Regions from separate parts of the Paenibacillus sp. FSL R10-2778 genome, predicted to be linked through region 1. Evidence: riboswitches for the same ligand, from Rfam matches in the RefSeq annotation. Region 1 holds a riboswitch; the other holds the start of a gene.
The links. A riboswitch is a leader RNA that binds a small molecule or an ion and turns the genes downstream of it on or off. The one in region 1 is predicted to bind thiamine pyrophosphate.

Region 1 (3,916 bases):
AACCGCATAAGTAGCAGATATTTTTACGCCGGAAAATAGTGCCGGGATAGAAGAGGGCAGCTCCAGCTTGGTGAAGATTTGCCACTTGCTTGCGCCAGCCATTTTCATATAATTCATCATGACCTGATCACTTTGGGCCAGACCGCCCATCGCAGCGACAGCTACCGGGAAGAAACATACTAGTGTAATCAGCACGATTTTGGGCAAAAGACCAAAGCCGAACCAGATAATGAGAAGGGGTCCGAGCGCGATGGAGGGAACATTTTGACTCAGAATAATAAGTGGATAAAAAGCCCGTCTAGCCCAAGGCAAAAGATGCAAAAGCAAAGCAACGATCAGGCCTACCCCCGTACCAATGGGAAAACCAATTAAAGTGAGCCGCAGCGTAGCCATCGTATGAGCCCAAAGACCAGAAGCGTTTCTGGTGGATTCACGGGCAATATCAGCAGGACTCGGCAGAATCCAGGATTCAATATGAAATACAGATACAGATAGCTGCCATACGGTTAAAAAGAAGACGACCGCCACAAGGGGCGGCCATATTAGCTTCCAGGTCGATCTCACGGCCGATATTTCTCCGTCAATTTATCCATGCTGATTCCGTTAGGATTATGAGCGATTTTGATCTGCGAAATTACGCTTGGACTGCCTGCTTCGATCAACGCCTCCTGCATCTGACGCACGACCTCCAGCAGCTCGCTAAGCTCACCTTCCATTGTGGTTTCCAGTGGATTCACTTGATGTTTAACACCGGATTTCTGAATGACCTCAATCGCTTTATCTACGTATGGGATGGAATCCTCATTGTTCGGAGTTTTTGGAATTACTTGAATGCTTAGTAGGGTGTTAGCCACAATAATCAATCCTCTCATTTTATAAGGTAAGTTCAAAAAGCCAACTTTGATAACGAAGTAATTCATTACAATTGTTGTTTACTCCGCCGGTAAAAAATCATTACTGAATGCACTAGCAGCATCCAGCGGTTTATCCAGCAACTTCAGATCATACATCCAGTCGCCGTAATTTTGCCAGACCTCGGTTTTTTGCTCGCCCCAGCGGGCAGCATCGTCCTTGTATTTTGGGCTAAGCCATTTTTGGCTAGCTAGGACAAGGTCGGCGTCCAGGTCAGGAACGGCCTTCGATAACATACCGGCAGCCTCTTCCGGATGATCTATGGCATATTGATAACCTTTTGATGTGGCTTTCATGAAGGCCTTCACCAGATCAGGATGATCTGCAATTTGCTTCTCACTCGTCGTCAGTACAGGCGTGTAATAATCGAGCTGCGGCGCATAATCCTTTAAGTACAGCATATCCAATGGCTCGCCACGTAACTCAGCCTCAACACCAGTCCAAGCGTAGAAAATCCAGGCGAAATCAATGTCACGTTTGACGGCGGTAAAATAATCAGCTTCACCGATACTGATCAGCTTCACCTTTTTCACATCGCCACCTTCAGGATCCATGATAGCTTTCATGGCTGCTTCTTCGGCCGGTGAGCCCCAGCCTCCGTAGGTTTTACCTTCAAAATCCTTTGGTGATTTAATATTGCGATCTACTGGAGCGGCGAATCCCGACGTATTATGCTGAATAATAGCTGCTATCGAGACAAGGGGTACGCCTTGTAGACGGGCTAGTGTTAATCCTTCTTGGGCGCTGATGCCAAATGCGGCTTCGCCAGAAGTAACCATAGTATCAGAACCCGCTGCGCCTGGCTGAACGATCTCGACGTCCAGACCTTCTTCAGCGTAGTAACCAAGATCCTTAGCTACGTATAGACCGGTATGATTTGTGTTCGGTGTCCAGTCGAGTGCGACTTTAACTTTGGTGAGCTCTTTTGGAGCATCCGTCCCAGCCGCAGCAGTTGGATCAGTAGCATTTGCTTTGTTTCCGGCTGTATTCCCATTGTTGCTGCCGCATCCGGCAATGGCAAGAATGAGTACACAGGTGAGGCACAACGTAAGTGCTTTTTTAAGGTGCATGTCTTCTTCTCTCCTTTAAGGTTACAAGAATCCCGTCTTCACAACATGAACCGTAAAGTGTAGTATGTACGTTTTTCTACATCTTTTAGTGATCTTACAAAAAAAGCGCCCCGAGTGATCGGGACGCTGGCTTGGCGCAAGGTTAGTTAAGGTCACAGGGACCAGAACCAATTGGCGATTCCTACGCTGGCATTATCCAGATCAGGTATAAGGGTCAGTATCTTGTGGGATACAATCTCAGCCGGCCAATTCCAGCACCCCTGGTTCTATGAAGTTAACGGGTATTTCTATGTGCAATATAAGTAAGCATAAGTTTTGTACCCATACTTTATATCTTATATTTCTCGCATACGGTGTATTATAGACGGCTGTACTCGGAATGTCTAGTAGTGCACTCCTGAATTTTTCCAATCCAGTAGTTTCTTTTTTGCTAGTCTAGGTCTTTATATTTCTTGCGGTGACGCCGTTTAAGCTCACTAACCAGTGCCCCTAGCGTGAGGACAACGCTGATCAGAATCCCGCTCATGATCACGAAGAGGGCAAGAAATTCAAAGGGAGAATAACCAATCATTTTACTCCATTGAATCTTTCCATCCAAATCGTCAATGACCTGATTCATGCCGTAAATCCCGCTTACTACCGTAAATACAGTGAGAATCATCAGCAGATTATCCCGTCGCTTGGACTGAAACTTATCCTGATACTGAAACAGGTCATTTAAGGTTTCTTTCACTTCCTCGAACAAAGCATCGTTTCCGTATACTTTACGCAGCTGAAGAAATATCTCCCGGCCCTGCGACTGGGAAATCAACTCCAAGAAGTAGAACTTAGCCGAGAACTTATTGATGGAGTAGATTAGATTGTCTATTTCCTCATAATCATGATTAATCCGAAGTCGGGAGTGCATATTGGCGAGCTTTAGCAGAACGATTTTGTGGAAAATATTGAGTAAAAATCCGTAATAATATTGCCCGTACATCTGGTTGGCTAGACTAACAGCAATCTCCTGTTCAGCGCGGGTCATGCAGCAAAAAGTCTGCTCATTCATCATATAATACGTGTCTGGACCCCAGCGATTATAGGAGTGTTCATGACAATAGTTCGCAATATACGCTGGATCGCTGGCACTGGCATAGGGCTTTCCGTTTAGATCAATTCCATCAAGCTGTGAGGCACGATAGCGCAGATTTACACTAATCTCATCAGAGCTTTCTTCATTCTGAAAGCCATAAAAAGCTTGCACCTGCATTCTTTCATCTACGAAAAAAGGAAGGGTCTCGAAATAAGCCCCATTGATATCCGATTGATCCAGATATGGCTCCAGTCCATCCACCAAATTTCGGAAGACAAAATCCTCTACCATCTCATAGGTCTGTTCCCCGCAATGAATATAAGTGTAATCATCCTGTATGAAGGTATTCTCTAGCGCACGGAAACGATCTGCGAATTCTAGGGCAATACTAAAGGGAATTGAATCCCCCTCCAGCTGGACACGTATCGTCACGAATCCAAGCTGAAAAGGACATATGAATATATCCGTCGAGAGAATTTTGAAAAATATAGATTGCTGCGGAATCTCCAGAATGCAGTCGAGATTATTTACTCTGGAAAAACGGCGAAACGAGTCGGCATCCTTCCTGCGTGGAAAAAGGACATGTGCAGCAAACGGTAAATAGGTGCGCTCCATTCGTTCATGGGAAACACAGTAGCCATCTCCGTAGTAGGCAGCTTCAAGCTCTTTATTATCCAGAAAAAAACGTGTGAAGCCGTCGTCCTGTAATTGCTGGATAAGCTGCTTAGAATCGCCCTTTTTTATAGAAAAGGGAAATATAAACTGCATGAGCGCAGTATGTAACAAAGGCTCAGTTGAAGACTCATTCATTCATCGTCCATCCTTGTGCTCAGAATATGCTTATAGATCACATTACCCTAAA
Region 2 (3,916 bases), 1.2 Mb from region 1:
CTTGCGCCTTCTCTTGCATTCCTGATTCAATTCTCGTCGTATTCCGGATATTATGAGAGATCTTCATACTGCAAAATTTCGGCCCGCACATGGAACAGAAATGAGCTGTTTTAGCGCCTTCCGCAGGCAATGTCTCATCATGATATTCGAGCGCTCGCTCAGGATCTAACGATAAATGAAATTGATCACGCCAACGAAATTCAAAACGGGCTTTCGAAAGAGCATTATCCCGGTCTTGTGCTCCTTTATGCCCTTTCGCCAAATCTGCGGCATGAGCCGCTATTTTATAAGTAATGACCCCTATACGTACATCTTCCTTATTAGGCAGGCCAAGATGTTCCTTCGGAGTTACGTAACATAACATAGCTGTACCGAACCAACCAATCATCGCTGCACCTATAGCAGAGGTAATATGATCATAACCAGGCGCAATATCTGTAGTCAGTGGACCTAATGTATAAAAAGGGGCTTCGTTACAAGTTTCAAGTTGCTTATCCATATTCTCTTTAATCAAGTGCATCGGCACATGTCCTGGACCCTCTACCATCACCTGTACATCATGACTCCAAGCTATAGCTGTTAATTCACCTAACGTCTCTAACTCGGCAAATTGTGCTTCATCATTCGCATCAGCAATCGAACCCGGACGTAATCCATCGCCTAGGGAAAAAGAAACATCGTACAGCTTCATGATTTCACATATCTCTTCAAAATGTGTATATAAAAAGTTCTCTTGATGATGCGCAAGACACCATGCCGCCATGATGGAGCCACCTCTTGAAACAATGCCTGTCATACGTTGTACCGTCAACGGGATATAACGAAGCAGAACCCCCGCATGAATGGTAAAATAATCAACCCCTTGCTCCGCTTGCTCAATGAGCGTATCACGGTACACTTCCCATGTTAAATCTTCCGCTTTCCCATTCACTTTTTCCAACGCTTGATAGATAGGCACCGTTCCAATAGGAACAGGAGAATTACGGATGATCCACTCGCGTGTCGTATGGATGTTTTTACCTGTGGAGAGATCCATTATATTATCTGCACCCCAGCGGGTGGCCCATCTCATCTTCTCTACCTCTTCTTCTATGGATGAGGATACTGCGGAATTTCCTATATTGGCATTGATCTTCACTAAAAAATTGCGTCCAATAATCATTGGTTCACTCTCTGGATGATTGATATTCGCTGGAATGATGGCGCGGCCGCGGGCTACTTCATCTCTTACAAATTCCGGTGTCACATTCTCACGAATCGCAACGTATTCCATTTCCGAAGTAATAATCCCTTTGCGTGCATAATGCATTTGAGAGACATTACGCCCCTTTTTCGCTCGCAAAGGTTTTCTATGGAGCGCTGGAAACACTTCCGCCACAGCTTTTCCCGTTGCATTCCCGTTATCTTCAGGCTTCACGGTTCTTCCTTCGTACGCTTCCGCATCCCCTCGTTCCTCAATCCAGCTTAGACGATTGGGCTCTAACCCCTGACGAATATCAGTATGAATATTAGCATCCGTATAAGCCCCGCTTGTGTCATAGACATGAATTGGAGCATTCTCCTCTTCGCCGTCTATGCCCGCAGTTGGACTAAGTGAGATCTCCCGCATAGGCACCTGAATATCAGGCCGTGAACCCTTTACATACACTTTTTGACTTGCTGGAAAAGCTGATAGATTGATTGGATCGTTGTTCAATTCGCTTGTCATCTCAATTCCTCCTATAAGGTGATTTGATCAAGCGGAGACGGTCTACTCCCCACACATAGAAAAGGCCACATCTGTATAAGATGCGGCCTTAGAGTAGACAAATAGAAATAGAGCTCCATTTCCTCCGCTGGCATTATCCAGATCAGGTTTGACGGTCGATAGTTATAACTATCCTCTCAGCCTGGTTCCACCAAGCTCCCGTGACTATATAATTGCTACTTCAAAGTATAACCGAAAAGAGAGAATTATCCAAATCTACTCAAATGTGAGATCAATGTATACGTTAGTTTAACACCAATACCCCAAATCCTTCCAGAAGCACCTCGCCCGACAATGTTGTGCCGCTCAGTAAATCTGTTTTGGTCTCATGAAGATGGATCGTGACAGGAGTCTCACTATAATTAAGCAAAAAAGCATAACTGGAAGAAGCTCCGGTACGGACTTGCAGCTCTACCTCTTCTGGGAGCTCCAGCCAATCTGCTGGCGATTGTAGATCAATTAAATTTATGATCTCAGCCGCTGCCTGTTCATTAAATACGGCTCCGTAATACCAAACCTCACCCTTGCCGCGACGATTTCTAGTTACCGCCGGTTTTCCCGCATAATAATCAGAGGCGTAAACCGCCATCACTTCAACCGAAGCTTCCTCTATTTTGAGAATATCATTAAAGTCATCTGCTCCTGTAACGACTTCGGTCACGCCCGACCAGCTAATTGTTGTTGGCTGACGACTGCCCTTAACCATTGTGAATTCTTCAACTGTGATCCCGCATAGATCCTTAGCAGCACCTGGGAAAGGACGCATATAACATTGTCCGCGCTCATCCTTATAGCCGGTTCTACAGCCGAAGATCAGTTTGCCGCCTTGCTGAACATATTCATCCAGCAGTGCTGCTGTCTCATCTGTCATAATCGCTGGGTGAGGATAGATAAGCACGTCGTACCTTGCAAGCTCCTCCAGCGTTGTTTTTTTGCGTAAATAGAGTACGTCATTCGGGATATGCTTCCGCTGAAGCGCCTTGTACCACTCCTTATTGCTCTTCCACATAAACGGGCCATGCCAAACATCGTATTCTCCATCCCACTCATTGTCATAATCACGAACAATAGCAATGTTAGCCTGATTACGAGTACCGACAAACGCATGACCTGCTGCTGCCAGCTCCTGACCGATCTGCCCCGCTTCCCGCACTCTCCGGTTAGGCTGATTATGATAGTCATTGATTCCATGCCAATAAATTTCATTGCCCATCGTAGCTGTCCGCCAGCGGAAATATAACACCATATCTGCTCCATGAGCGATCGACTGATAAGTCCATAACCGCATCTGCCCGGGCTTTGGAGAAGGCATATCCATCCGGTTCACCCAGCCACCCGGGCCCGACTGCTGCTCCATAATGCAGAAATTCGGGGATATCGAACGAACAACAGATAACGACAGTCCCCAGCCTCTATCATTCAGCGGATTCCGCTCATTCGGGTCATAAAAAATAGTAGAGAACTGAGGATAGGAATCATAGCTGAAGAAATCCAACAGTTCATCCGTCATTTCATGGCTATCGAGATGCCCGAACAGACCGTTCGTGGTTACCCACTGCTTAGGGGCAAGTTTACGGATGATATCCGCTTGGTTTTTGGCAAAAGAAATTGTATTGTCCGAAATAAACCGTTTTTCATCCAATGCCTGATGAGGATTGGGTTGCTTCGGTACTGGAGTCGGACGTGGAAGATAGACCTGAGACCAGTCACTATAGCTTTGATTCCAAAAAACAGTTCCCCAAGCCTCGTTCAAATGCTCAAGTGTAACATATTTCTGCTGTAGCCATTCCCGGAAAGCCTTATGGTCACTCTCCGAATAAAATTCACTGATCTCACAGTTGAGCTCATTATCAATTTGCCAGCCAACTACACCCGGATGATTGCCGTAATGTTCAGCCATTTGTTCTGCAATACGTGCACACAGTTCCCGGTATTTAGGACTGCTGTAATTATAATGACGGCGCATGCCATGCTGAAGTGTAACACCTTCGTAGGTAACATTTAAAACTTCGGGATACTTATCAGTCAACCAAGCTGGAGGCGTCGCCGTCGGAGTACCAAGTACAACCTGAAGACCATATTTATGTGCTAGATCAATCGCCCGATCAAAGAGCCCGAACTGAAACTGCCCTTCTGCCGGTTCAAAAATAGACCAAGCAAACTCCCCCA

Region 2: linked by a shared signal. The riboswitch ahead of thiC (phosphomethylpyrimidine synthase ThiC) and the one ahead of NST40_RS02155 (ABC transporter substrate-binding protein) in region 1 are both predicted to bind thiamine pyrophosphate.

Annotation. Positions count from the first base shown of each region.
Region 1 covers NZ_CP151956.1:481,712-485,627, forward strand. The annotation lists gene NST40_RS02145 (ABC transporter permease) at 1-564, opposite strand, end outside; gene NST40_RS02150 (MTH1187 family thiamine-binding protein) at 561-854, opposite strand; gene NST40_RS02155 (ABC transporter substrate-binding protein) at 933-1,982, opposite strand; TPP riboswitch at 2,144-2,254, opposite strand; gene NST40_RS02160 (hypothetical protein) at 2,413-3,864, opposite strand.
Region 2 covers NZ_CP151956.1:6,179,600-6,183,515, forward strand. The annotation lists gene thiC (phosphomethylpyrimidine synthase ThiC) at 1-1,708, opposite strand, end outside; TPP riboswitch at 1,812-1,920, opposite strand; gene NST40_RS27635 (beta-galactosidase) at 1,992-3,916, opposite strand, start outside.